DNA from 3 places in the Rhodoferax sp. EU05-FHT12H12 genome. Region 2 is predicted to be linked to each of the others. Evidence: predicted binding sites of a transcription regulator. Region 2 holds the regulator's gene; each other region holds the start of a gene.

Region 1 (9,790 bases), on a different contig from region 2:
GCCATGGCACGCAGGTAACCCGGGTGGCCGTGCACCAAGGCCGGGGGCAGCAGGCCCTGGGCCAGGTAGGTTTGCGGGCCATACACATCGGCCATCACGGCCTCCAGCAGGCGCATGCGCTGCTGTACGCCGGCTTCGATGTGCTGCCAGCTGGGGGCATCGACCACCAGCGGGAACAGGTCCAGCGACCAGGGGCGCTGCGGGCCCTCGGCATCGGCGTACACGTTGTAGGTCACGCCGTTGTCGCGGATCTGGCGTTGCAGGCTGGCGGCGCGGGCGTCCAGCTCGGCGCTGGTGCGGGCCTCCATATTGGCAAAGAATTGGACCCAAGCCCCCGTGAAATCTGCGCGAGCAGCTATGAAATTGCTAGCGTTTTCAGTGCCGGAGCCGTTTGGGCTGCCGGCTTTGGGGGACACGGTGGCGCGCAGCTCGTCAAAATGCCCGGCAGCGGCCATGCACAGGCGGGCCCGGGACAGCACATCGGCGTCGGTGGCGGGGCGGTTCACGGCAAGGGGATCAAGAGAGGAATTCACTGGCCTGAGTATGCCAGCGCAGGGGCCGCGGCTATGGGCGTACGGAGACGCCGGCTAGCGCGCAAACAGCTGGCCCAGGTCCTTGAACGCCTTGAACTCCAGTGCATTGCCACACGGATCCAGCAAGAACATGGTGGCCTGCTCGCCTACCTGGCCCTGGAAGCGGATGCCCGGCTCCAGCACAAAGGCGGTGTTGCGGCTTTGCAGGCGCTCGGCCAGCGCGTGCCAGGTGTCCCATTCCAGCACCACGCCAAAGTGCGGCACCGGCACATGGTGGCTGTCCACCTCGTTGGTGTGGGCGTGGGTTTGCGAGTCGTTTTTGGGCGCCAGGTGGATCACCAACTGGTGGCCGAAGAAATTGAAGTCCACCCACTGCGCGCTGCTGCGGCCCTCGGCGCAGCCAAACACCTCGCCATAAAACTGGCGGGCCAAGGCCAGGTCATAGACAGGAATGGCAAGGTGAAAGGGCTGGAGCGACATGGCAAGTTCCTTGGTGGCAATGGCAGTGGTGGATGCTAACCCAGCGTCAGCCCAGCGGCAGGGCGTCCAGGGTGGCGTAGCTGTTCTTGAGCCAGGTCTTCACCCGCTGGCGCTCCAGCATGCCCAGCGCATCGTCACCATCCTTGCGGTGAATGGCGGCCCAGAAGCTGGCGTTTTGCCGGTCGATCTTGCGCATGCTGGCCTCGTGCAGCTGCGCCAGGCTGATCACATGGCCGCCCAGGGCCATGGCCTTCTTCAGCGCAGCGGAATCCTCCAGTTGAGAAAAGTCGCTACCCCGGCCCTGGTTCTTCACCACGATGTAGTTGGGCCCGGCGCCGTAGGTGGCCACCAGACGGTCCAGCAGGTCCACCGAGTCTTTGCCGGCATCGGCCACGTGCCAGAAGTTCACCGTCACGCCCAGGCTGGCCATCAGCGAGACCAGGTCCGAGTCTTTGACCCAGCGCGCCAGCGGCGCAGCGGTCTGGGCTGCCAGATCCACGATCACATTGGGCGGCAGGCCCACCACAGGCTCTTCTTCAAACACCCCGGCAATCAGGTCCAGGCCTTCATACGTGTCCACCACCACCGGGGCTGCGTAGTCGGCATAAAAACGGGTGAACGAGGTGTGCGAACGGTCGGTGTCAAAGCCGGTGAAGGCACGCCCCTTGTCGATGAAGTACTGCGCCAGCACACGGGCCACGACCGATTTGCCGACTCCGCCTTTTTCGCCGCCAATGAAGTTTATAGAAGACATGGATTTCCTTAGGTGAGGCCCCAGAGTATGCAATTTGTATGCAAGCCCAAAGGCAGGGCCGTGGTTCGGCCCGGTGGCGACAGCCCCGCTGGAGCGTAGTTTTATAAATTTAAATAATAAAAAAGTTTATTTTTATATGGTAAAGATATACTGCAGCCCGGTGTTTCACCGGCATTTCGCTTCCCCCGCGCTGCAGCGCCACTTGATGGCCCCGCACGCTTCTCTAGAAAGGCTCTGACATGAGCAGCAAAATTTACGTGGGCAACTTGCCCTACTCCGTTACCAACGAAAGCCTGCAAAGCAATTTCGGCGAGTTTGGTGACGTGACCTCCGCCAAGGTCATGATGGACCGCGACACCGGCCGCTCCAAAGGCTTTGGCTTTGTGGAAATGGCATCCCCCGAAATGGCCCAAGCCGCCATCAATGGCCTGAACGGCCAATCGGTGGATGGTCGCTCCATCGTCGTGAACCTGGCCCGCCCCATGGAACCCCGTGGCGCCTCTGACGGCTACCGCGGCGGACGCAGCAGCTACTAAGCCGCACGCGTTCACCAAATAAAAAGGCCCCTTGATTGGGGCCTTTTTTTGTCCAAATTTTTCTTATTTGGTCGGTGTCGCGCTGCTGGGCACCACGGGTTTCTTCTTGGTGAACTTCAGCGCCGCCTCCGCCAACTTCTGCTTGCGCTCCTGGTTCAGCCGCTCCAGCTCGTGGTGCGTGCTCTTCTTCATGTTGGGGTCTTTGCCGAATACGCCTGCCATAGTGATGTTTCCTTTGGGGGCAGTCTAACTGGCTTTGCTCGTACGAGTACTTGCGGGAGGCGAGTAGTGCTGTGTTTTGTTAGGTGCGCAGAGGCGGTTCTAGACTGAGAGCGGGCATTGGCCATCAGTGGCACTTGCCAAGCCTAGTCCTGGAAGTCCCAAGGTATCTCCTTTTTGAACCTCGCAATCGACTCCTCCACAACTGAGAGAGGAACGTCCCGCTGGTATAGCGTTACTTCCCTAGCCTTTTTTGTGTCATCGCGAAAGATTTCCAGAACAATTTCGCCATCAATCTCAAGCTCAATGCCGATTCCATCGCGGTCACTGACATCGCTTGCAACCGTCCATGACGATTTTTTAGCCTCGACCATTGGAAAATCCCCTGTACTTATGTGTCCCGGTGCAAAGACCGCTTCCGCCGCGTAGCTGAGGCGCCTGCAGACTGGAAGCCGACTTTCACTGTGCTCTGAAGCGGTCGTTAAAGTTGAGTTAACCGACACGCAGATTTGCCCGCGAAGTTGAATTCTCCAACTGTATATCCGTACTCAGCGCAAATAGGATCGCTATGGTCAATTGCGCCCCGAAAAGATTTGGACAACTCAAATGCAGAAATGCTTATGAATAAACCAAGGTGAGTATCGTGAATGTCGTGATCAACAGCCATCCAGCAATCTTGCCCTTGTTGCGTGCAACCCAACCCAGCGCGCGATTGATTGCATCGTCAGATAGGTGTCTCTGAAGTGGGTGGTCTTTCGCTAATATCCGGCGCAACAACGGACCACCAAATGCAATCACTACCGAAAGGAAAATAAGAATGAGGAGAGGAAAAATTATCGCCATGAAGTCACCTAAAAGTGATTAACGAATAGTGTGTGGAAGTGTCATCAGCATCGTATCAAACTGAGTCTTGCCACGGGATGACCGCTTCCGCCGCAAAGCGGCCGTGACCCACCGTAGCCCGTCTTTCGTCAGCGCACCAACCATCTCACCCACAGAGCAGGGGGAATGGCCCCCCGCCGATTTCTGGGCGTTTGACAGTATGAGGCGGGGGGCCGTTCCCCCTGCTCTGCGCCCACACCTCACACCAAAGCATGCTATCAATCCAATAGCTGCTCGCGCATACGCCAAAAGGGCTAGAGCCCGATTTGGCTTAAAAACGCCTAGCCGCGCCGCAGATCCCGCGTAAACGGAAACTCCTTGCTGCCCGCCACGTTGATGGTGGCCGGTGGCACTACCAGCTTGCCGGGCGTGTGGCCCATGGCGGCGAAGCGGGAGAGGCGGCGGCTTTCGGCTTCGTAGCCGTTGACCGGGAAGGTCTCGTAATTGAGCCCGCCGGGGTGGGTGACAAAGTACTGGCAACCGCCCAGTGAGCGCTTCATCCAGGTGTCCACAATGTCAAATGTGAGTGGGGCGTGCATGCCGATGGTGGGGTGCAGGCTGCTCGGTGGGTTCCAGGCCTTGTAGCGTACGGCGGCCACAAACTCGCCTACGGTGCCGGTGCTCTGCATGGGCAGCGCCTGGCCGTTGCAGGTGACCACATAGCGGCTTTCGTTCAGGCCGGTCACACGCACCTCGATGCGCTCCAGGCTCGAATCCACATACCGTGCCGTGCCGCCAGCGGAGCTTTCTTCGCCCATCACATGCCAGGGCTCCAGCGCGTTGCGCAGCGTCAGTTCCACACCGGCGGCCTTGACCGCGCCGATCAGCGGGAAGCGGAACTCGTAGTGCGGCGCAAACCAGCTGCTGTCAAACGCATAGCCCGCCATGGTCATGTCGGCCATCACATCATCAAAGTCCATTTTGATGAAGGTAGGCAGCATGTAGCGGTCGTGCAGCTCGGTGCCCCAGCGGGTCACCGGCGCCTTGTACGGCGTCTTCCAGAAGCGGGCCACCAGCGCGCGCAGCAAGAGCTGTTGCACGCTGCTCATGTGCGGGTGCGGCGGCATTTCAAACGCGCGCAGTTCCAGCAGGCCCAGGCGGCCCGTGGCCGAATCGGGCGAGTACATCTTGTCGATGGAAAACTCGCTGCGGTGGGTGTTGCCGGTCACGTCGATCAGGATGTTGCGCAGCGTGCGGTCTACCAGCCAGGGCGGCATGCTCTGGCCATACAGCTCGCGGTTTTTGTAGATCTGCTCGATGGCGATTTCCAGCTCGTAGAGTTGGTCGTTGCGGGCCTCGTCCACACGCGGGGCCTGGCTGGTGGGGCCCACAAACATGCCGCTGAACAGGTAGCTCAGGCTCGGGTGGTTGTGCCAGTACAGCAGCAGGCTGGCCAGCAGCTCGGGCTTGCGCAAAAACGGGCTGTCGGCCGGTGTGGCGCCGCCCATCACAAAGTGGTTGCCGCCGCCGGTGCCGGTGTGGCGGCCATCGGTCATGAACTTCTCGGCCGACAGGCGCGACTCAAACGCCGCGTTGTACAAAAACTCGGTGTTGGTGACCAGTTCTTTCCAGTTGGTGACCGGGTGGATGTTCACTTCGATCACGCCGGGGTCGGGGGTGACTTGCAAGAGCTTGAGGCGCGGGTCGCGTGGGGGTGGGTAGCCCTCCAGCACGATCTGCATCTTCAGTTCGGTGGCGGTGGCTTCGATGGCGGCCAGCAGGTCCAGGTAGTCTTCCAGGCGCTCCAGCGGCGGCATGAAGATGTACATCACGCCGGACTTGGTGCCCACGGCCTCGGCCTTGGGGCCGCTGGCGCGGCGCGGGTCGCGCACTTCCACACACAGCGCGGTGCGGGTGATCCAGTGGGCGGATTCGAAACGGCTGGGGGCCTCGGCGTAGCGGGCGGGCTCGGGCTGGCGCGCGCTTTGGGCGGCCGTGGCGTCACCCGTGGGAACGCGGCCCTTGGCGGTTTGCATGGTGCGGCGGGCTTCGGCCGTGGCCAGGTTGCCGGCCAGGTAGGGCAGGCCGCTGGGCGACACGCTGCCGCTGGGGGTGGTGGTGGTGCCGGGCGCGCCACTTGCACCGGGTGCATACCGCGCGGCAAAACTGGTGTGGGGCGGCAGCTGGCCGCGCGCCACCGTGGGGTCGCGCTCCACCAGGTAGGGGAAGTCGCCCTCGCTGACCCAGGGCAGCGAGTCCAGCGGCAGGCGCAGGCCCATGGGCGAGTCACCGGGCATGAGGTACATGCGCTCGTCGCGGAAGAACCAGGGGCCGGTGGTCCACTCCGGGCCACCCAGGCCGGGGTTGCCGCTGGCGCCCACCTTGAGCGGCAGCACATAGCCCACCACGGAGTCCAGCTTTTGGGCGAAGACGCGGCGCAGGCGGGCGCGCTCCATCTCGTCGTCGAGCTTGGCGTTGAACGGGTCCACGTTGACCGGCAGGCGGCGCTCGCGCCACAGGTAGTACCAGGTGTCTTCATAGCCGGCTTGCACGTACTTGTCGGTCAGGCCCAGCTTGCCGGCCAGCGTGCGAATGAAGTAGCCCGCGTCTTCGGCCGAGTAGTGGGTGGGCGTGCGTTCGTCGGTGAACAGGGCGGGGTTGCCCCAGACCTTTTGCTTGTCGGCGCGCCAGTAGATGTTGAGTGCCCAGCGCGGCAGTTGCTCGCCGGGGTACCACTTGCCCTGGCCAAAGTGCAGAAAGCCGCCTTGGCCGTATTCGTCGCGCAGCTTGTGCACCAGCTCGGTGGCGAAGCCACGTTTGGTGGGGCCCAGGGCGTCGGTGTTCCACTCGGGCGCGTCGCGGTCGTTCACGGCCACAAAGGTGGGCTCGCCGCCCATGGTCAGGCGCACATCACCGGCCAGCAGGTCGGCGTCCACCTGGTCACCCAGATTCATGACGGCGGTCCACTGCTCGGGGGTGTAGGGCTTGGTGACGCGCGGCGATTCGTAGATGCGGGTGACCTGCATGTGGTGGCTGAATTCCACTTCGCTTTCGTCCACGCCGCCCTCAATAGGTGCCGCGCCGCTGGGTTGCGGGGTGCAGGCCAGGGGAATGTGGCCCTCACCGGCCAGCAGGCCGCTGGTGGCGTCCAGGCCAATCCAGCCGGCGCCGGGCAAATACACCTCGCACCAGGCGTGCAGGTCGGTGAAGTCGACCTCGGTGCCGCTGGGGCCGTCCAGCGATTTCACATCGGGGGCAAGCTGGATCAGGTAGCCCGAAACAAAGCGCGCAGCCAGGCCGCAGTTGCGCAGCAGTTGCACCAGCAGCCAGGCGGAGTCGCGACAGGAGCCGGAGCCCAGTGCCAGCGTTTCCTCCGGCGTTTGCACGCCGGGTTCCATGCGGATGGTGTAGTCCACCGACTTGTGCACCAGGGTGTTGAGGTCGACCAAGAACAGCACGCTGCGCCGCTTGGTGCGGTCGATCTTGTCGAGGTAGGCCTGCAGCAGCGGGGTCACCGGGTCTGCGGCCAGGTAGGGGGCAAGTTCCTGCTTGAGCTCGGGGGCGTAGGTGAAGGGGAACTCTTCGGCCTCGGGCTCCAAAAAGAAGTCGAACGGGTTGTAGACCGCCATCTCCACCACCAGGTCGACGGTGACCTTGAACTGGGTGGTCTTGTCAGGGAAGACCAGGCGGGCCTGGTAGTTGGCAAACGGGTCTTGCTGCCAGTTGATGAAGTGGGTGCTGGGCTCGACCTTGAGGGAGTAAGACACCACTTTGCTGCGGCAGTGGGGGGCGGGGCGCAGCCGGATGACCTGGGGACCGAGATTGACCAGACGGTCGTAGGTGTAATGGGTGACGTGGTTCAGCGCTGCGTGAATGGACATAGCCGGTCTCTCGGTAATCTCGCACTGGGTGCGGGTGCAGCGGTTGCTACACCAGCCCCATACTAACAATCGGGTTTGACGCAGGGCTTGAAGCAAGTCCCGCGCCATGCCCGGAGGCCCGGTGGGCGCGGGTTAGCATGGGGCCATGTTCTCTGCCGCCCACCGCACCAGCGCGTGGCCCCGCACGGTGTTTGCGGCGCTGCTGGGTTGGGTGTTGGGGGCGGCATTGCAGCTGCAGCAGGCGACGCTGGGTTCGCTCTGGTTTTATATGCCTTTTATGCTGCTAGCCCCCGTCTTGTATGCGCAAGCAGCTCCTGAAAAGATAGCAAAAATCACCCGCAGACCCACCCCCTTGGGGCTGGTGTCGGCGCTGGTGCTGCTGGCCGGCATGGCGTTGGGCTGGGGCAGTACCGGGGCGCGGGCCGTGGTGTTTGCCAGCACGGCGCTGGCCCCCGCCCTGGAGGGGCGTGACCTGCGCGTGACCGGTGTGGTGGAGGGCCTGCCACAGACCAGCGAAGCCGGGCTGCGTTTCACGCTGCGGGTGGAGCAGGCACTGCTGGAGGGGCTGGAGGTCACCGTGCCCGCGCGTATGGCCGTGGCCTGGTACGCCACGGGTTATGCGTTGGGGGGCGAGCAGACGGGCCTGCAGCGCGTGCCCGCCCCGTTGTCCGCAGGCGAGCGCTGGCAATTCACCCTGCGCGCGCGGGCGCCCCATGGCAGCATGAACCCGCACGGGTTTGACTACGAGCTGTGGCTGTGGGGGCAGGGTGTGCAGGCCAGCGCCTATGTGCGCGCCGGGCCCAAAGATCCCGAACCGCTGCGCCTGGGCCAGACCGGCTGGGCCCCGGTGGCTCTGGCGCGCCAGGCGCTGCGCGACCATATGGTGGCCACGGTGCAAGACCGGCGTGCCGCCGGCCTGCTGGCCGCGCTGGTCGTGGGCGACCAGGCCGCCGTGGAGCGCAGCGACTGGGATGTGTTTCGTGCCACAGGGGTGGCCCACCTCATCAGCATCTCGGGCCTGCACATCACCATGTTTGCCTGGGGCGCGGCTTGGCTCTGCGGTGCGGCGTGGCGGCGCTCGCGGCGCCTGTGTCTGGCCTTGCCCGCGTCATCGGCAGCATTGCTGGGCGGGCTGGGGCTAGCCTGTGCTTATGCGGTACTGGCGGGCTGGGGTGTGCCCGCGCAGCGCACCTGCCTGATGCTGGCCACCATCGCCGTGCTGCGCCTGGCCGGTGCCCGCTGGCCCTGGCCGCTGGTGTGGATGCTGGCCTGCGCCGTGGTGGTGGCACTGGACCCGTGGGCGCTGTTGCAGCCGGGTTTCTGGCTCAGTTTTGTGGCGGTGGGGGTGCTGTTTGCTACAGATTCAGGAGCTGCTCGCGCAGATTCCATGGGGGCTGGAGGCCTAATGAAGGGCCAATCTTCCGCCGGGCAGCCCCAAGGCTCTGAACCGCTTGGCGGTCAGCCCCGACAGGGAAGATTAGCCCCTTTGGGGGGCAGCGCACTACGCGCAGCGAGAAGCGTGGGGGCCATGTTCCGGGAGCAGTGGGTCATTACATTCGCCTTGGCGCCGCTGAGTTTGCTGCTGTTTGGCCAGCTCTCCGTTGTGGGCCTGGTGGCGAATCTGCTGGCCATTCCCTGGGTGACTTTGTTGCTCACGCCACTGGCGCTGCTGGGTGTGGTGTTGCCCGCGGTGTGGGGGCTGGCTGCGCAGGCGACCGATCTGCTGTGGTGGTGGTTGAGCATGCTGGCTGCCTGGCCTTGGGCCACCGTCAGTGGGCCATTGCCTCCCCTGGGGTGGGGTTTGTTGGCCGTGGCGGGCGGGCTGTTGTGTGCGCTGCCCGTGCCCTGGCATCTGCGCGCCCTGGGGCTGCCGCTGCTGGCACCTTTGCTGCTGTGGCACCCGGCTGTACCCGCCCCCGGAGAATTTGAGCTGTTGGCGGCTGACGTGGGGCAGGGGAATGCGGTGCTGGTGCGCACCGCGCGCCACGCTTTGCTGTTTGACGCCGGCCCGCGCTACAGCCTGGAGAGTGATGCCGGCCACCGGGTGCTGGGGCCGCTGCTCAAAGCCTTGGACATCCGGCTGGACACCGTGGTGCTGAGCCACCGCGACTCCGACCACGTGGGGGGCGCGGCGGCCGTGCTGGCCATGCAGCCGCAGGCGGCCTTGCTGAGTTCCATTGAGTCCGAGCATCCGCTGCAGCAACTGCGCACGGTGCAACGCTGCGAGGCGGGCCAGCGCTGGCTGTGGGATGGTGTGTCCTTTGAGGTCTTGCACCCGCAGGCGGCGGACTACGCGGCGCCCGCCAAGCCGAATGCGCTGTCGTGCGTGCTGCGCATTGGCACAGGTGACCACAGTGCGCTGCTGGTGGGCGACATAGAGGCCGCGCAGGAGGCGCGCCTGGTGCAAACCTGGCAGGGCACGGACCATCTGCGTGCGGCGGTGCTGCTGGTGCCGCACCACGGCAGCAAGACATCGAGCACGCCCGAGTTTCTGCAGGCCGTGGCGCCGCAGTGGGCGCTGGTGCAGGCGGGGTACCGCAACCGCTTTGGCCACCCGGCGCCGCC
Region 2 (9,790 bases):
GCAGTTGCGCGATGTGTTGACGATTCTGGTGGTCAGCGGCTTGGCCATCTGGCTGATCCTGAACGACTTGCAGAAGGCCTTGGCGAATCTGCAGTTGCAAATCGCGCGCTACCGCGAGTCGCAGGCGCAACTCACCTACCTGTCCCAACATGACGGCCTGACCGGTTTGGCCAACCGGGGGCTGGGTCGTGAGCGGATGGAGCGTGCCTTTGCGCTGGCGCACCGCCAGAACCTGCGCGTGGCCTTGCTGTTTGTGGATCTGGACAACTTCAAGGTCATCAATGATTCGCTGGGCCACGCTGCCGGGGACGACTTCCTCCGGCAAGTGGCGCAGCGCCTGAACCAGGCGCTGCGCCAGGCCGACATCGTGGCCCGCCACGGAGGGGATGAGTTTGTCATTGGCCTGTGTGATGCGGGCCATGCTGACAGCGTGGCGGCGGTGGCCGCCGAGGTGTTGCAACGCATGGAGATGCCCTTCACGCTCAAGGACACCGAGGTGTCCACGTCCTGCTCCATTGGCATTGCATTGTTTCCCGATGACGGCGGAGACTACGAAACCCTGATGCGCCAGGCCGATGTGGCCATGTACCGCGCCAAGGAGTCGGGGCGCAATGCCTTTCGCTTTTTTGATGCGGCCATGCAGGCCGACTTGCAACACAACCTGCAGCTGGTCGCCAGCTTGCGTGTGGCGCTGGCACGCCAAGAATTTGTGCTGCATTACCAGCCCGTGTTTGACCTCCAGACGGGACGGCTGGTGGGGGCCGAGGCCTTGATCCGCTGGCAACACCCGGAGCAGGGCTTGCTGATGCCGGGGCACTTCATTGCTGCGGCCGAAAAAGCGGGCGTGATTGTGGAGATCGGCGAGTGGGTGCTGGTGCAGGCCTGTCAGCAGGCGGCGCAGTGGCAGCGGGCCGGGGCGCCGCTGGTGCTGGCGGTCAATCTGTCGCCGGTGCAGTTTCGCCGGGGCAATGTGGAGCAGGTGGTGGAAGCGGCTTTGCGCCAGTCGGGCTTGCCCGGCCACTGTCTGGAGCTGGAGATCACCGAATCGACGCTGATTGAGGACACTGAGCGTTTTGTGGTGTCACTGCAGCGTCTCAAGGCGCAGGGGGTGTCGATCGCGATCGACGACTTTGGCACCGGTTACTCCAATTTGGGCTACCTGCAGCGCTTTGCGGTGCACAAGCTCAAGATTGACCAATCGTTTGTCAAAGGCATGCTCGACAGCGAGCCACAACACGCCATGGTGGCCGCCATCGTGCAAATGGCCAAGGGCCTGCGCCTGGTCTCCCATGCCGAGGGCATTGAGGAGGAGCGCATCCGCGATGCACTGCGCGCGCTGGGTTGCGAGCAGGGGCAGGGGTACTGGTTTGCCCGGCCCGAGCCGGCCGACGCCTTTGGTCAGCGCCTGGCGCCGGCCGAGTAGGCATGAAAAAGCCCGCACAGTGGCGGGCTTGGCGGAGGGCGCGGCGCTTATTTGGCGCTCAGGCACTCACTCATGAACTTCTTGCGATCGTCGCCTTTGAGGTCTTTGGTCTTGGCGTCGGCGTTGCAGGTCTTCATCTTGTTTTGCTGGCTGGTGCCGGCGTCAGCGGCGGCCGCTGCGGGTTTGGCGCTCAGGCATTCGCTCATGAACTTCTTGCGCTCGTCACCTTTGATGTCCTTGGTTTTGGCATCGGCGTTGCAGGTCTTCATCTTGTTCTGCTGGGCGGTAGGGGCCTTTTCGTCAGCGGCGTGTGCGCCTCCGACGGCCAGTGCCAGACCCAAAGCCACGAGGGAGATCAATTGTTTCATCAGTCGTCCTATCCAAAAGATGGCAGCGATGCCGCCGTTGTAGAAAAAACCCTAGCACTTACAAGCATATAACGGAAAGATGTCAGCGCCGTTGACGGCCTGACCCCCGGGCTTTCCCGAGGGGCCCGTAAAATCGGTCCATGCTCACCGTCAAACACGATCTTTTGCAAGCGCTGGCCGCTTGCCTGGAAAAACTCTCGCCCGGCTCGGCCGCCAAGGCCGCTTTTGAATCCCCCAAGGTTGCGGCCCATGGCGATTTCGCCACCACTGCGGCCATGCAGCTGGCCAAGCCTTTGAAAATGAACCCGCGCCAGCTGGCCGAAGCCCTGCGCGCCGACCTGTTGGCCACGCCGGTCTACGCCCAGTGGGTGCAGGACATTGAGATTGCCGGGCCCGGCTTCATCAATATCCGCCTCAAGCCCGCTGCCAAACAAGAAGTGGTGCGCGAAGTGCTGGGCCAGGGCGAGCAGTACGGCTACCAGCCCCGCAATGGCCAGCGCGTGCTGGTCGAGTTTGTCTCGGCCAACCCCACCGGGCCCCTGCACGTGGGCCATGGCCGCCAAGCCGCGCTGGGCGACGCCATTTGCAATCTGTTCGGTACCCAGGGCTACGCGGTGCACCGCGAGTTCTATTACAACGACGCGGGGGTGCAGATCGACACCCTGACGAAGAGCACCCAGCTGCGTGCCAAGGGCTTCAAGCCCGGTGACAGCTGCTGGCCCACCGACCCGGACAACCCGGAAAGCAAGGCCTTCTACAACGGCGACTACATCGCCGACATTGCCGAGGCCTTCAAGGCCAAGGCGTCGATCAAGGCCGACGACCGCGAGTTCACGGCCAATGGCGATGTGGACGACTACGACAACATCCGCCAGTTTGCGGTGGCCTACCTGCGCAATGAGCAGGACAAGGACCTGCAGGCGTTCAACCTGCACTTTGACCAGTACTACCTGGAGTCCAGCCTGTACACCAGCGGTCGCGTGGAGGCTGCTGTGAACAAGCTGGTGAGCAACGGCAAGACCTATGAGCAGGACGGCGCGCTGTGGCTCAAGAGCACGGACTATGGGGATGACAAAGACCGCGTGATGCGCAAAAAGGATGGCACCTTCACCTACTTTGTGCCGGACGTGGCCTACCACATTGCCAAGTGGGAGCGCGGCTTTACCAAGGTCGTCAATATCCAGGGCACCGACCACCACGGCACCATTGCCCGCGTGCGCGCCGGCCTGCAGGCGGCCGACGTGGGCATCCCCCAGGGCTACCCCGACTACGTGCTGCACACCATGGTGCGCGTGGTGCGCGGCGGTGAAGAGGTCAAGATCAGCAAGCGCGCGGGCAGCTATGTGACGCTGCGCGACCTGATTGAATGGACCAGCAAGGACGCGGTGCGTTTCTTCCTGCTGAGCCGCAAGCCCGACACCGAGTACACCTTCGACGTGGACCTGGCCGTGGCCAAGAACAACGACAACCCGGTCTACTACGTGCAGTACGCCCATGCGCGCATTTGCTCGGTGCTGGCCAGCTGGGGTGGTGATGTGGTCGGCCTCAAGGCCGTGGACCTGTCGGCGCTGGAGAGCCCGCAAGCCCAGGCGCTCATGCTGCTACTGGCCAAGTACCCCGAGATGCTGAGCGCTGCGGCGGAAGGCGAAGCTCCGCATGACGTGACGTTCTACCTGCGCGAGCTGGCCGCCAGTTACCACAGCTATTACGACGCCGAGCGCATCCTGGTGGATGACGAGGCGGTGAAGCTGGCGCGTCTGGCGCTGGTGGCCGCTACCGCCCGCGTATTGCACAATGGCCTGGCCGTGCTGGGCGTGAGTGCCCCGCAAAAAATGTGAGATTAAGAGAGAAAGCAGCACATGAAGTTTGAACGTGGCGGAACCGTTGTGGGGTTCATTGTGGGCGTGGTCGTCGGCCTGGGTGCTGCGCTGGCCGTGGCAGTCTACGTCACCAAGGTACCGGTGCCCTTTATCAACAAAAGCCAGAGCCGCAGCGCCGACCAGAACGAGGCCGAAGCCCAGAAGAACAAAAACTGGGACCCCAATGCCATCCTGTATGGCAAGAACCCGGCTCCCGCCGTGCCACCGGCCACCACCCCGGCGTCCGCTGCATCTGCAGCCAAAGCCAAGGCCGAGGTGAAAACGGAGGCCAAGCCGGATGCCAAGGCCACCAAACCAGAGGCCAAGGCTGAGCTCAAGCCCGCCGTGTCAGCCGATCCGCTGGGTGACCTGGCCAAGGCCAAGACCGCGGCTCCCGCAGAGGCCGATGCCTTTGTGTACTTTGTGCAGGTGGGCGCCTTCCAGAAGGCCGAAGATGCCGAGAGCCACCGTGCCAAGCTGTCGCTGAGCGGTATCGAGACCAAGATTTCCGAACGTGAACAGTCCGGTCGTCCGGTGTTTCGGGTGCGCGTGGGGCCTTTTGACAAGAAGGAAGACGCCGACAAGGCCAAAGACAAAATGGACAAGTCCGGCATGGACACTGCTTTGGTTCGGGTGCAGCGCTGAGCGCGGGCTCCACAGGAACTTTCCCGGTGGGGCCCTGTCCCACCAGCCCCTTTACACAGTGAGACGGATATGAAACGACGCGAATTCACGCAACTGACCACTGGCGCAGCCTTGGCTTCGGCTACTTTGCTGGGCACTTCGGTACACGCCCAGGCCAGCAAGCCCAAGGCAGGGACCGATTACCAGGTGCTGGACCCACGGGCTGCCGTGGAAGCTGGGGCTGGCAAGATCGAGGTGGTGGAGTTCTTTTGGTACAGCTGCCCGCATTGCAATGCGTTTGAGCCCACATTGCAGGCCTGGATCGCCAAGTTGCCCAAAGATGTGGTGTTGCGTCGTGTCCCCGTTGCGTTCCAGGACAGTTTTGTACCGCAACAGCGCCTGTATTTCACACTCGAAGCCATGGGCTTGGTCGAGAAACTGCACGCCAAAGTGTTCGCCGCCATCCACGTCGAAAAGAAGAACCTTGCCAGCGGCGAGGCGATTCTGGAGTGGGTGGGTCAGCAGGGCGTGGACAAGGCCAAGTTTGTGCAGCAGTACAACTCCTTCACCGTGGTGACCAAGGTGACCAAGGCCACGCAGTTGCAAAACGCCTACAAGGTGGAGGGTGTGCCTGCGCTGGGTGTGGCAGGGCGTTACTACACCGATGGCTCCATGGCTGGCAATATGCAGCGGGCCTTGCAGGTGGTGGACACGCTGGTTGCCGACGTCCGCGCAGGGCGTTAATCCGCCGGGTTTTGTTGCTGGTTTTGCCGCGGGTGGGGTGCCGGCCTCCAAGGGCCGGGGCTAGAATGGTTTGGCCCCCCAACCTTTGTGGAGACCGTTCCCATGGCGCAGCAGAAATTTCGGCTTGTCACCCGCAGCGATTTTGATGGACTGGTATGTGCGGTGCTGCTCAACGAGCTGGACCTGATCGACGACATCAAGTTCGTCCACCCCAAGGACATGCAGGACGGCAAGGTGGAGGTGTCCGACCGCGACATCACCACCAACCTGCCTTACGTGCCGGGCGTGCACCTGGCGTTTGACCACCACGAGTCAGAAACGGTGCGCAACACCGGCGAGCGCCCCAATCACATCATCTTGCCCCACGCGGATTCGGCCGCGCGCGTGGTGTTTGACCACTATGGCGGTGCCAACCGTTTCCCGGCACGCTTTCACGACATGATGGAAGCGGTGGACAAGGGCGACTCGGCCCGCTTCAGCCACGACGAAATCATGGCCCCCACAGGCTGGGTGCTGCTGAACTACCTGATGGATTCGCGTACCGGCCTGGGCCGTTTCCGGGAGTTCCGCGTCAGCAACTACCAGTTGATGATGGACTTGATCCAGTACTGCCGAAACCACGGCATCGACGAAATCCTGCAGCTGCCCGATGTGGTGGAGCGCGTGGATCTGTACTTTGAGCACGCGGCCAAGGCCAAGGAGCAGCTGCTGCGCTGTTCCACGGTGCATGGCAATCTGCTGGTGCTGGACCTGCGCAACGAAGACACCATCTTTGCGGTGAACCGCTTCATGGTCTACGCGCTGTTCCCCCAGACCAATATCTCCATCCACGTGTTGTGGGGCCTGCAGAAGCAAAACACCGTGTTTGCCACCGGCAAGTCCATCACCAACCGCACGTCCAAGACCAATATTGGCGAGCTGATGCTGGGCTACGGCGGGGGCGGCCATGCCAACGCGGGCACCTGCCAGGTGGAGAATGACCGCGCTGCCGAGGTGCTGCAGGCGCTGACCACCAAAATTAACGCCGACGGCTGAACCCGCCAGGGCGCGAAATGCGCAAAGCGCTCGGTACAATGGCCGAAGCGCTTTTCGAGCAAGTTTCGTGCCTTTATGAAAAATACCCTTTTGTCGGTGTCTTTGTGGCTGGTGATGGCCGGTGTGGCGGGTCACGCCTGGGCCGAAAAAGCCGACCGCAACAAGCCCATGAACGTGGAAGCAGATGCCCTGCGCTACGACGACCTCAAGCAGGTCAGCGTCTTCACCGGCAACGTGGTGCTGACCAAGGGCAGCATCGTCATCCGTGGTGCCCAGCTCGAAGTGCGCCAGGACCCCGATGGCTACCAGTTTGGCCTGGTCACCGGTTCTGCGGCCACCCCGGCATTCTTCCGTCAGAAGCGCGATGGCTTGGACGAATTTATTGAGGGCGACGGTGAAACCATTGAGTACGACGGCCGCGCCGACACCGTGCGCTTCATCAAAAAAGCCCAGTTGCGCCGACTGCGTGGTGCCACCCTGGCCGACGAGGTGACGGGCGCCAGCATCCTGTACGAAAACCTCAGCGACCGCTTCACCGTGGACGGTGCGCCCAAGAGCGCCACCGCCCCCGCAGGCCGGGTGCGGGCCATGCTGACGCCCAAACCCGACGCTGCGGCGCCCGCCGTGCCCCAAGCCAGCCCCACCTTGCGCGCCACGCCGCAACTTGAGAAAGCCGCCCAGTGAGCGCGCCCACCCAAGAAGCCCCGGACACCAGCACCGGGCGGCTGGAAGCCCGGCATTTGCAAAAGTCCTATGGCAAACGTCAGGTGGTCAAGGACGTATCGCTGGCCGTGCGCACGGGGGAGGTGGTGGGGCTGTTGGGCCCCAACGGCGCGGGCAAAACCACCTCGTTCTACATGATCGTGGGTCTGCTGCGCGCCAGCGCAGGTGACATCACCATCGATGGCCAGTCCATTGAGCACATGCCCATCCACCGCCGCGCGCGCCTGGGGCTGGGGTACCTGCCGCAAGAGGCCTCGATATTCCGTAAGCTGAATGTGGAAGACAACGTGCGCGCCGTGCTGGAGTTGCAGCGCGACGAGGCGGGCAACCCGCTGAAGTCGGCCGAAATTGAGTCGCGCCTGACCGCGCTGTTGCAGGACTTGCGCGTGGAGCACCTGCGCGAGTCGCCTTCGCTGGCCTTGTCGGGTGGCGAACGGCGCCGGGTCGAGATTGCGCGCGCATTGGCCACGCGGCCTCGCTTCATCTTGCTGGACGAGCCCTTTGCCGGTATCGACCCGATTGCCGTGATCGAGATCCAGCGCATCATCAACTTCCTCAAGGGCCGCGGCATTGGGGTGCTGATCACCGACCACAATGTGCGCGAGACCCTGGGCATTTGCGACCACGCCTACATCATCAGCGACGGCCATGTGCTGGCGCAGGGCACCCCCTCCGAGATCGTGAACAACGCCGATGTACGCCGGGTGTACCTGGGCGAACACTTCAAGATGTAGATGAAACAAGGTCTTTCACTACGCGTCTCCCAACACCTGGCGCTCACGCCCCAGTTGCAGCAGTCCATCCGTCTGCTACAGCTCTCCACGCTGGAGCTGAGCCAGGAGGTGGAGCAGATGCTGGACGAAAACCCGTTTCTGGAGCTGACCGAGGACCGGGCCGAGCGCGAGGACTTCGGCCTCAACGCCGCCGACGCCACCGTCAGTGAAGGCGATCGCCTGTCCGAGAGCGGTGAGGCGGACTATGCTCCTAATTCTGTAGCTGACTACGCAACATCCACGAGCGCTAGCAGCACAAATGATGAGGAATCCACACCGCTGAGCAGCAGCGACGAGCCCAACTGGGAGGGGGACGGCACCACCGAAATGACGCCCGATGACGGCGAGTGGGGCGTGGACGCCAAGGCCAAGGCCAACAACCTGGGTGACGATGAAGAGAAAGACGCCACCGAGCTGGCACGTTCCGCCGAATCACTGCAGGCCTTTTTGCACCGCCAGGCCCTGAGCCTGCGCACCACGGCCACCGATGCGGCGGCGCTGCGTTTTCTCATCGAATCGCTCAACGACGATGGCTATCTGGAAGACCCGCTGGAAGAACTGGCGCGCAGCCTGAACCCCGGCGATGAAGAGCAGCTGCAAGACCTGGTGCACCACTTCACCGTGGCGCTGGGTCTGCTGCACAGCCTGGAACCCGTGGGCGTGGGCGCGCGCGACCTGGGCGAGTGCTTGCGCCTGCAAGTGGCGCACCTGCTGCAACTCGCGGATGAGGAGGGGGAGGTCGACCGGACCGAGGTGCTGCAGGTGGCCCTGGGCATTTGCAACAAACCGATGGACCTGCTGGCCCGACGCGACATCAAGCGCCTGGTGCAAATGGGTGTGGGCAGCGATGCGCTGGTGCGCGAAGCGATTGCGCTGATCGCACGGCTGGAGCCCAAGCCCGGACGCCGCTTTGTGGACGTGGAGCGCAACATCGTGGTGCCCGACGTGTTGGTGGTGGCGATTGGCAAGGTCGGTGGCACGCCCAAGTTCCGCGTACAGCTCAACCCCGAGGTCATGCCGCGCCTGAAGGTGCACGACATTTATGCCAACGTGCTGCGCAACCACCGCGGTGGCCGTGACGGTGCAGGCCACGCGGCGCTGCAGCAGCGCCTCCAAGAGGCGCGCTGGTTCATCAAGAACATCCAGCAGCGCTTTGACACCATCCTGCGCGTGAGTACGGCCATTGTGGAGCGGCAGAAAAACTTTTTCACCCACGGCGAGTTGGCCATGCGCCCCCTGGTGCTGCGCGAGATTGCCGACGAACTGGGCCTGCACGAATCCACCATCAGCCGCGTGACCACCGCCAAGTACATGGCCACCCCGTTTGGCACCTTCGAGCTCAAGTACTTCTTCGGCTCGGGCCTGGGCACCGAGAGCGGCGGCAATGCCTCCAGCACCGCGGTACGCGCGCTCATCAAGCAGTTCATTGCCTCCGAGAGCAGCAAGAAGCCCTTGAGTGACAACCAGATCTCTGACATGCTCAAAGAGCAGGGTATCGAATGCGCCCGGCGCACCGTGGCCAAATACCGCGAGGGCCTGAAGATTGCCCCCGCCTCACTCCGCAAAGCGCTATGAACCAACTGACCCTTTTTCTCCCCTGTGCCGCTGGCGTGGAGGAGTACCTGGCGCCGGAGATTTTGCAAATCACCGGCCTGCCGCCCGGCTGCGTGACCAAGCAGCGCGGTGGTGTGGCCGTGCGCACCTCGTTTGCGCACGCCATGTTGCTCAACCTTTACAGCCGCCTGGCGCAGCGCGTGCTGGTGCTGGTGTCGTACACCGAATACCGCAGCGAACAAGACCTGTACCGCGCCGGTCTGCAGGTGCCGTGGGAGCAGTGGTTCACACCCAAGGAAAGCATCAAGGTCGAAGTGACGGCGCAGCACAGCCCGTTGACCTCGCTGAACTTTGCCGCGCTCAAGGTGAAGGACGCCGTGTGCGACCGCTTCCGCGAAGTGGCGGGCGGTGTGCGTCCCGACGTGAACACGCAGTGGCCCGATGTGCGTATCTACGCCCACCTGACCACCGACAGCTGCTCGCTCTACATCGACACCTCGGGTGAACCGCTGTTCAAGCGTGGCTGGCGTGAGGACAAAGGGGATGCGCCGCTGAAAGAGACCCTGGCCGCGGCCATGATTGCGGCCAGCGGCTGGGCCTCGGGCGACGACGACCTGATGCCCTTGTACGACCCCTGCTGTGGTAGCGGGACGGTGGCCATTGAGGCCGCACAGATTGCCTGCAATA
Region 3 (9,790 bases), on a different contig from region 2:
AGCGCTTGGATGTGCGCAGCAACATGCTCAAATCTTCTTCAGTCATTTGGGGTGCTGCCCGCAATCGCATGGCACGAAGAAGTTCGCTTGTTTGGGTCAACAAATAAAGCCGTGGAACAACATAATCCGCAGATACATCTCCAATGCGTCGATTCTCAAATCGATTTACCCGATAGTCTTCTTCTGCCACTATGTACTCGTACGTTATTGTGGCAACTAGGCCAATCCATACACCAGTCAACGCGACCAGCGAAAGACGCCCCATCAGCACCCCGGAAGGCTGTACTTGCGCGGGACTGGACGCATCAATAACGCCGAAAATCGCACCCGCAACAACAACGAAGTAGGCATACGCGTGCGGGTACTCCAAAAGAGAATGCACGCCCAATGGCAATAGCAATGCATAAGTCCATACCAAATGACGCGACCCGCGCACCGTCCTCCACCGCATCCATAACCACACGGCAAAAGTCACTAGAAGCCCTCCCCCGATGGGTAGGCCCAACATTACCAACGTATCAATCACGAAATTGTGGGTAAAATTTGCCTGTTCAATACTAGGCACACTGAGAGCCCCAAACTGCTGCGCGGCAGGAACTTGCAGCCAGCCCCAACCGAACCAGGGGCGTTCTATTACGGCCAAGCCAAACTGCGCCCAAAGCACGGGGCGAGTCCCCTGCTCGGCAAGGTCGCCCACGCCCAATGCACCGCCCGAAACCCCACTTGGACTGGCTGCATACAGCCATGCCAGCCCCCACAGAGAGCCCACCCACGCTAATGCCCCGAGTCGGTAGACACAAGGCAAACGGCTACCACGCCCAAACCAGTACACCAAGAGCCCCAGACAAGTACCCGACAGCACACCTGTGCGAGACTGTGTCGTAGTAAGAGCAAGCGCCAACAGAGTCAAAACTGCTCCCAAGGACCAACTACTGAGATAACGTGTGGCAAATAGCCCCGTAGCAGCAGCAGCAGCCAATACAAGTGTCGTTGCAGCCTGATTGGGTTGGCCCAAATTGCCACGCGCACGACCACCGGGTAACGGCTCCAAAACCCAGTCACCAAATGCAGTGTGGACTGCCAATGTTTGAGCCATCGTTTGCAGCGCTACACAGAGTCCGACGACAACAAGCAGTACTTGTAGTTGCGTCAGCAATCGCGACGGGGCCGCATCACCTTCCAAACCATCCACCCAATGCCAAGCGAATAAAAATACCCCCAAATAGCACGCCACGATCCAAGCATCACCAGCATAACTTATTAACCCAAATGCCCATTGCACCCATGCAAATGCTGCCAATCCACCCAATACCCAGGCAACAGTACGCACCCTCAGTGGCGCATTTTTGAATGCCAACAACAATGCAATCAGCACCGTAGCTGCAAAAGCCGGGGCCTCCGTATGGAAAGCCCACCAAGGAGGCAAATGATGTGGCACCAGCCAGCTGATACCCAGCAATGCGAGTGCTAGTCCGTGCAATACAGTGTTCATAAAAAAAGGGGCTCCGAGAGCCCCTTTGTGAGTTGGGTCGCTGGGAAATTAGGGCAAAAAGGTGTTGCTTCCATAGGTTGTACCAACCACCGTGTCGCGGCAAGAGCCCGGCAAAAATTTGGGGTTTACACCACCAGTAGTGGCAGGCCCGCATGACCACGCGTTCACGTTGCCGCTTGGCGCTACTTGAGTCGCGTCCGTCGGAGCCAAAATAATGAATCCGGCAGCGTTGACAACGCCACTTGTCACACGAATCGCACCTTCAGCACTGGTCTGAATACGAGCAACCTGACCACCAGGAGCTGAGTTCTCGCAGCCCCAGCCACCTGCCTGGAACGCAGAAGTGCCCGTCGCGGTCTGCACCGTTTCTGTTATTGTGGTTCGGCACTGAGAAGCCGCCAAGATGACTTCGGACATCCGGGCACGGATGGTGTAGTCTTGGTAAGCAGGCAAAGCCACAGCAGCCAAAATACCGATGATCGCAACCACGATCATCAATTCGATCAGGGTAAAACCCTTTTGAATAGAACGCTTCATACAAAACTCCAAAAAAGTGTGAGGGCGTACTCTCAGCAGACTTCGTGCCAACCCAAAATCATGGAACTACCGACAAAAATGCCCTTTATGCGCGCCAGGGAGTGGTTTGACGCGCCCCCGTCGATTGGATGCGCAACATTTTTGTCACTTAATACATACTTGCCGAACCATTTTCAAATCCGTCAACCCCATCATCACCTTCTCCATTCCATCCATCTTCAAAGTCCGCATGCCTCCCTCAACAGCTGCAGAAAACAGCTCTGCTACCCGCGCACGCTCTTGGATCAGCTTCTTCACGGCGTCATCCGCCACCATCAGTTCATGCAGACCGATCCGCCCTTTGTAGCCGGAGCCATTGCATTTGTCGCAACCTACCGCTTTGTAAAGTTTGAGCTGCCCTCCCTCTCCGTAGGTTTGCAGCCATGTATCGACCATTTTTTTTGACTCGCCGGCATAATCTGCTTTCCAAGCGTGGGAATGGCGTAGTTCTTCGGCATATTCAGCCGCGAACAAGCGTAATTCCTCGGCATCTGGAACATACGCTTGTTTGCAGTCGCACAACTTCTTTGCAAGTCGTTGAGCCAAAATGCCCAGCAGCGCATCCGCGAAGTTGAAGGGGTCCATTCCCATGTCCAGCAAGCGGGTAATGGACTCAGGCGCGGAATTGGTGTGAAGCGTCGAGAACACCATGTGCCCGGTTAATGAGGCTTCAACCCCCATCGATACGGTCTCTTTGTCCCGCGACTCGCCCACCATAATGATGTCTGGGTCCGCACGCAAGAAAGCGCGCATCACCAGCGCAAAATCAATACCCGCTTTTTTGTTGATCTGAACTTGGCGCAAACCTTTCTGTGTAATTTCCACCGGATCCTCTGCCGTCCAGATTTTGGTATCGGGTGTGTTCAAAAACTTCAAAATTGAATGCAGGGTGGTTGTTTTTCCTGACCCTGTTGGACCGCACACATAAAACAAACCATAGGGTTTGCTGACGGTTGCCTCCAGACGCGCTTTGTTGTGGGGCGTCAGACCCAACTTCTCCAGGGGGATCGGCTCACCGGCTGCCAATATCCGCATAACCACATCTTCCACACCACCAGCAGACGGGATGGTCGCAACGCGAAGTTCGATGTCCAGCGGGCCGTACTTTTTGAATTTGATCTTCCCGTCCTGCGGTTTGCGGCGCTCCGAAATATCCAAATCACACATGATTTTGAGGCGGGTGACCATTGCCTGGCGAAAGTGCGCAGGCACCTCCACATAGGGAACCAGACTTCCATCAATACGGAATCGAATGCCGGTCTTGAGCTTGCCAGGCATGGGTTCAATGTGGATATCTGATACCTTTTGGTTGTAGGCATCGATGATCACTTTGTTCACAAACTTGACCAGTTCGTTGTCTGCTGCTGCGGACTCCAAAGAGTCGTCATTGGAACCGTCATCAATCGGTGCCCCATCCATGTCCGCCAACAACTGATCAATGGTGCTGCTGTCCGCAGATGCGCCGAATAACTGGGCCAGTGTGTCTTTGAACTCCGTTTGGGTCGTGACCCGGTATGCAAACTTGCTGGACCGGGGAAACACCTGGGGCACAACCCGCGAGCCTTTGACCGCCTCCGGGTCCAAACACATGATCACCAGCCCTTCTGGCGACTCCTCCAAAGGGATCCACCCCTGTTCCACAATAAACTCGCGTTTAAGCGCACCGTGTAGCATCTCGGAGCGTATGCGGCCCGCATTGAAGGGCTCGTACGCCACACCAAAAAATTTGGCAAGTGCACCACCCAACAGGGCGGGGCTGAGACCAAAACTGGACATCAATGCGAATTCGCTGGACTGGCCCTCTGCACGAGCGTCCTCCACAGCGTCCCGCAGTTCTTGCTCGGTCAACAGCCCGTCCGCGACAAGGCTGTCGAACTTGCTGGCCTTTTTGACGCCGCCGCTATCGTTTGACTTTTTCAGGCGCTGGCGAATCGCCGTCGCCAGCGTCTTGCACAACTCGGTCACACCATCTACTTCCAACTCGCCAAAAGGCTCATCATTCTTGTTATTGATGACCTGCAAGACCCCATGCAAGTGGCTTCCGTCCATGATGGGGGCCACCAGCATTTGCTTGGTCCGATACCCAGAGCGTTTGTCCACTTCCTTCAAAAAAGAAAGTGCCGGGTGAATGCGTCGCAAGGCGTCTTCGTCATAGACGTCCACCAAGTTCAATGCGGCCTTGCTATACGCGGCGTACCCAGCCAGACTCTGGGGGGAAATGGGCAACTTCAAATCACGACTGCTGTTCAGGCCCGTCTTGATCTTGGAAACGATAGACGTTTGATCTTCACTTACGGCATACAAAGTCAGGCGATCTGCATTGAGGAGTTTGCAAATCTCTTGGCTGGTTTCCAGCATGATCTGCTCGATGTTTTCGGTTTCATGGATACGCGCGGTCACTTGATGCAACTGCCGATAGAAGAGCGCCTCAAAGGTCATGCCTCTTTTTTTAGAGGGCAACTTCTGCGATTCAAAAAAAGCGTGCTCCGCACCGGCGGGCTGGATAACTGAACTCATATGTCGAACTCCTGCCCCGCGTGCAACCAACGGATGTCGTACATGACATCCGGGCCAAAGGGCTGTGTCTGATCAAAGCCTTGAATTTCCGCCATGATCAGATCGGTTTCCGCGGGCTTGGTATGGGTAATAAAAATAGGATATCGCACGCCTTCGGCAATGCAATCCAACTCTTGGAACAATGAATTTGGAGAAAGATGCAGGCTTTTTTTGGCCAGGTCTTTTTCTCGGTTGCTGAATGCAGTTTCAATTACCAACATGGCCACGGGCATTCCATTGATTCGCGCCCACAAAGCGGGATTCCGCTCGGTATCACCCGTAAAGACCCAGTTTGCACCACCCGCATTCACCGCAAACCCAGCTGCCGGCACAGTGTGTGTCGCCGGCAGCACTTCGACCGTTTTCCCGAACAAGTGCACCTGCTCCCCAACCGAGACTTCCACGAATCGGATGAAGGGCGCATCGACGCGAGGTATGCGCGAAAAGTCAGGCCAGATCACGTCATTGAAAATATGGGTTTTCAAGGCTGCGATGGTGCCAGGCAGGGCATAAATATTGAGTGGATGACTTCGTTGCGCGGCCACCGCGTCCACCATCAATGGCAAAGCCGCCACATGGTCCAGGTGCGAATGGGAGAGGAAGACACCCTCGATGGCGGCCATTTCTGCCAGCGTCAGGTCACCCACACCCGTACCAGCATCTACCAGGATTTGAGCGTCAAGCAAAAAAGACGTAGTTCTACAGTCCTTGGCAATCGCTCCCGAGCATCCCAATACGCGGACTTTCACAGATGGCGCCCTATTTGGTTTCGAAGTTGGTTGCGCCATCCCAGTCTGGGTCAAACGGCAGCAATCGCATGGAGGCTACTCTCTCGGAGTACAGCTGGTAAAGGTATTTTTTTGCGTTCATGCGCATTAAGTTGATCAACAACACCTCTGCCTGGTCCCAGTTTTGAGCTCGATACGCGCGCAAAAATGCGGCCCATGTTTTCACTTCTTCCGCAATCTCAGAGCTGATGCGTGCCAAAGGCACCAAAGGCCCATAAATGGACACGGTTTGTTCTTTCCCTTTTACGCGCACCTTGTCCAGCTCCTGCCATACAACGTCCGATGCCAGTTTTTTGGCACTCTCGCTGACCACAATGTCCACACCGTAAACCTTAGAAAGTCCTTCCAATCTGGAACCCAAATTTACCGCGTCGCCGATGACGGTGTAGCTTCTTCGAATATTGGAGCCCATGTCCCCCACGCACATACTTCCAGTGTTGAGACCAATACCGATGCCAATCTCTGGCAAGCCGTTTGCCCGGTGCTCTGCATTGATTTCCCGAACCGCACTTGCCATTTCCATGGCGGATTTCACTGCCAAATGTGCGTGTTCTGCAGTTTCCACCGGCGCCCCCCAAAAGGCCATCACACAGTCGCCCATATATTTATCAATCGTGCCTCGGTTGGCACGAATCAACATCGTCAGGCGACTGAATACGCCCGTCAACAGGGCCTGCAACTGTATCGGCTCCATTTGTTCCGACATTTTGGTAAAGCCGCGCATATCGCAAAACATCACCGTCATTTCACGATTGGTCGCCTGCATGCTATAGCTGTCCGGGTCCTTCACCATTTCGTCCACCAATTCAGGCGGCACGTAGGTTCCAAACAAATTGGCCAATTCGCGCTTGGAGCGGCTTTCCACAAAATAGCCGTAACTCATATTCAGGCCGAAGGCCGTGACTGCCATAGCAAGCACAGAGGCTAGGGGCAAGACCAGCCCATACCCCAGGTAGAGCCATAAGTTCATCGCAACCAGCAGGCCAAGTACGGCCACGCTCAACAACACGGCGCGTGGTGCCGACAGCAGTGGCAGACCAAACGCCAACAGCAGACCCGACAACAAAACCACCACCACTTCATACCCCACGGCGTAATCAGGTCTCACCAGCACATAACCGTCAAGCAGCGAAGAAATAATATTGGCGTGCGTTTCTACGCCTGGGTAGGTTTCTCCTACTGGGGTAACCCGCAAATCCAGCAGCCCTGGTGCAGTCGTGCCGAGCAGCACCACCTTGTCCTTAAGTGCGCCAGAGGGCAGCCGTTTGCTCACAACGTCAGTAGCGGATATGTAGCGGAAAGAACCACCACTCACCCCCCCATATCCCCGATAGGGCACCAACGTCGCAACACGCTCATCGACAGGGATCGCCAGTGCTTTGTCGCCCTGTTTCAGCAACACCCGATCCATGCCCTGGTATGGTTTGGCTATAAAACGTTCATTGGAAAAACCCGGAGCCACGGTTGGCATACCCGCAATAACGCGAAACATGGCAAGTGCGATGGACTCATAATAGTCACCTTTGTGCTCCGCCAACAGGGGAAGAGAGCGCACAACGCCATCACCATCCGTGATGGAGTTGAAAAAGCCGGCCATAGGCGCCGAGAGCGCCAGTTGCTCTATGTTTGCGCCATACCCCGTCCACGAGGTGGCCTTGATTTGGCGTCCCTGCAGCGCCGACCCAGGCAGCACAGGCACAGGCAGCACACCGCTGGAGCGCCCCTCTTTGTCACTGGTGAGGTAGTACCCCATGACAACGGGACGATTGGCAATGGCCCTTGCAAACGCAGCGTCAAAATCCAACTCGGGTTCCAACTGCTTCAGACGCTCGGAGAAACCTGGATAGTCTTTCAACTCCTGTTTGGCCAACTGATTTAGCCGCGCCAGACCCGAGCTTTCATCCGCCTCCGCAAACACAACATCGAACCCAAGAACGGCAACTTGTTGGTCCAAAAACAAGGTGTCGACCAATTCAGCCAGCTTGTTGCGCCCCCAGGGCCAACGACCAAGTTCAGCCAGGCTTTTTTCGTCAATATCAATAATGACGATGCGATCATCCAGTGTGCGCGGCATCGTGGCTTGAAGACGCGCATCGTAGATGATGTCGTCCAGGCGCTGAAGAACTCCCATACGCGCCACGCCCATGGCGTGCAACAAAGCCAGAAGCACCGGGATCAGCGTCACCGCAATACGCCGCCAGTGTTTTGCAATTGAATTCATGCAAACGCCTGCCAACACCAAGGGGAGGAAGCGGTCAGGCCTGCTGACGGATAACAATCAGGTTTGCACAAACTGCATTTGGGTTCCCGCCAGCTCCACCAAATCACCATTTTTCAGGGATATGGGGTCTGTTCCAATAGGCGTTCCATTCAAGGTGGGATTGCCAGCCCCCTCCACATGATGCACCACGTAGCCATGCTGTCGACGGGTGATTGCAGCGACCGCAACACCCGGCTTGCCAATCGTGGTGACCACCTTGGTCAGAGGGACCTCACGGCCAGAAGCTGCACCCGACAACACTTTGATCGCCGCGTGAAACGCACCGAGCCCCATCGAGTCCCCAGCCGCAGTGGGGTACCCCGATGCGGGAGCACTTGAGGGTGCGACCATGGGGCGCGCACGCACCACCATGGTTTTGTCAAAATTCTCAGCAGCACCGTCGCCAACAAACTTGATTTTGTACTTCCCAATTTCAATACCGTCACCGTTTTGCAATTGCTGCTTCTTCACGGCCTTGCCATTGATGTAGGTACCATTCGTGCTGTTAAGGTCTTCCAGGAATACCTCTCCACCTGTCATGAGCAATACAGCATGCTCACCACTTACAGCCAAGTTATCGATAACGATATCGTTGTAGGGACGGCGCCCCAGGGTCGTGCGGTCCTTCGTAAGCTGAACTTCCTTGATCACGACCTCATCGATCGAAACGATCATCTTCGGCATGATCGACTCCTTTTTCTGTAATTGGTTTGTGGAAAATCCCAGTACTCTACTTCCCTAGCAGCCTGGCAAACAAACCCCGCCGCTCCGCTGCCTCGCTTACCGAGACCATCAACACCGAAATATTGTCTCGACCGCCATTCTCGTTGGCGGCAGCAATCAATAAATCTGCTTTTTGGTCCAAGGCCACGCTCTCGCTTACGATTCTAGCGATTAGTTCATCGGCGACCATATCTGATAAGCCGTCTGAGCACATAAGATACAAGTCGCCTGGCTCGACCACGTACTCGTTGACATCCAGTGCAACTGCATCCTCAACACCCAAAGCGCGCGTCACCAAATTCTTGATGGAAGAGTTCGCAGCTTGCTCGGTGGAGATAAGGCCCGCATCAATTTGCTCCTGCAGCAAAGAGTGATCCTTGGTGATCTGACTCAGGACACCGGCGCGTAAACGGTAGCATCGCGAGTCTCCGATGTGCCCCAACAGCAGGCGATCGTCCCGAAACACCCCGACCACCAGTGTCGTCCCCATACCTGCATATGCCGCATTGGCGTTGGCAGAGTTGAAAATCGCCATGTTGGCGTTATCGACACATATTTCCATCGCCCGCCGCACCTCTTTTGCCTGCGCGGTGGCCCCCGCGACCGTCAACCAGCGACTGAGCTCCGACTTGATGAAGGCCGTGGCCATTCCACTGGCAATTTCACCGGCGTTATATCCACCCATGCCATCGGCCAACACCGCGACCTTCGCAGTTTCCTCAAAAGCGACCGAATCCTCGTTGTTATCTCGGGTCCGACCAGGGTCTGTTTGGGCGCAAAACTGGTACATCATGGGTGCTGTCAAATTTCTATATCGGTAGAGCCGGACGATGGGCGCGCGTCCACGCGGGCTACTGTTTGCACGACGGTGCGGTCATACGCAGCGGCTACATTCGGATTCGTTGCTGCAAAATCGGTAGGGCTCGCAGAACCGCCCCCAACAACCGGCGCTCCTTGCACAACCGGTGGTACGGTAGAAGCAGACAGGGCACCACGCAAATCCAGCGCAACTTGTGCACCATCCTGGTAACGCAACTCCGGCCGTTTGTGCAGCATCAAGGCGACTATGCTCGCCAAGGCTTCAGGCAACTCTGGGCGAACCACCCGCACATCGGGGGCTTCCTCATTTGCAATTTTGAACATCAACTCTGCCATGGAGTCGCCGCGAAAGGGAAGTACCCCCGTCAGCAACTGAAAAAGCATCACGCCCAAAGAGTACAAGTCAGAGCGCCCATCCACTTTTTTCCCCGCCAACTGCTCAGGCGACATAAAACTGGGCGTCCCCAAAACCAGGCCGGTTTTGGTCTTACTGGAGTCTGTGATGCGAGCGATTCCGAAATCAGTCACCTTCACCGAGTCACTTTCACGCTCGTACATGATGTTGGCTGGCTTGAT

The links. The regulator sigma-54, encoded in region 2, starts transcription at its own class of promoters, with help from an activator protein. The targets are predictions, from matches to a motif close to TGGCANGNAANCTGCTTT.
Region 1: AC3WS7_RS04355 (transglutaminase family protein) is a predicted target of sigma-54. The motif match lies at 7,315-7,332, and genes of this name have one in related genera.
Region 3: AC3WS7_RS05665 (pilin) is a predicted target of sigma-54. The motif match lies at 2,062-2,079, and genes of this name have one in related genera.

What each region holds. Positions count from the first base shown of each region.
Region 1 covers NZ_JBYTDI010000001.1:933,963-943,752, reverse strand. Annotated here, with positions in the region: gene AC3WS7_RS04385 (circularly permuted type 2 ATP-grasp protein) at 1-455, opposite strand, end outside; gene AC3WS7_RS04380 (VOC family protein) at 588-1,013, opposite strand; gene AC3WS7_RS04375 (P-loop NTPase family protein) at 1,060-1,767, opposite strand; gene rbp (RNA-binding regulator) at 2,007-2,303, shown strand; gene AC3WS7_RS04365 (hypothetical protein) at 2,367-2,525, opposite strand; gene AC3WS7_RS04360 (hypothetical protein) at 2,669-3,025, opposite strand; gene AC3WS7_RS04355 (transglutaminase family protein) at 3,686-7,225, opposite strand; gene AC3WS7_RS04350 (DNA internalization-related competence protein ComEC/Rec2) at 7,371-9,790, shown strand, end outside.
Region 2 covers NZ_JBYTDI010000010.1:13,305-23,094, forward strand. Annotated here, with positions in the region: gene AC3WS7_RS18115 (putative bifunctional diguanylate cyclase/phosphodiesterase) at 1-1,423, shown strand, start outside; gene AC3WS7_RS18120 (PsiF family protein) at 1,471-1,791, opposite strand; gene argS (arginine--tRNA ligase) at 1,932-3,629, shown strand; gene AC3WS7_RS18130 (SPOR domain-containing protein) at 3,651-4,295, shown strand; gene AC3WS7_RS18135 (thiol:disulfide interchange protein DsbA/DsbL) at 4,365-5,018, shown strand; gene AC3WS7_RS18140 (exopolyphosphatase) at 5,121-6,053, shown strand; gene lptA (lipopolysaccharide transport periplasmic protein LptA) at 6,129-6,737, shown strand; gene lptB (LPS export ABC transporter ATP-binding protein) at 6,734-7,510, shown strand; gene rpoN (RNA polymerase factor sigma-54) at 7,511-9,124, shown strand; gene AC3WS7_RS18160 (THUMP domain-containing class I SAM-dependent RNA methyltransferase) at 9,121-9,790, shown strand, end outside.
Region 3 covers NZ_JBYTDI010000002.1:177,863-187,652, reverse strand. Annotated here, with positions in the region: gene AC3WS7_RS05670 (PglL family O-oligosaccharyltransferase) at 1-1,492, opposite strand, end outside; gene AC3WS7_RS05665 (pilin) at 1,541-2,029, opposite strand; gene AC3WS7_RS05660 (ATPase, T2SS/T4P/T4SS family) at 2,174-4,585, opposite strand; gene AC3WS7_RS05655 (3',5'-cyclic-nucleotide phosphodiesterase) at 4,582-5,373, opposite strand; gene AC3WS7_RS05650 (CHASE2 domain-containing protein) at 5,384-7,633, opposite strand; gene AC3WS7_RS05645 (FHA domain-containing protein) at 7,691-8,356, opposite strand; gene AC3WS7_RS05640 (Stp1/IreP family PP2C-type Ser/Thr phosphatase) at 8,403-9,188, opposite strand; gene AC3WS7_RS05635 (CHASE2 domain-containing serine/threonine-protein kinase) at 9,197-9,790, opposite strand, start outside.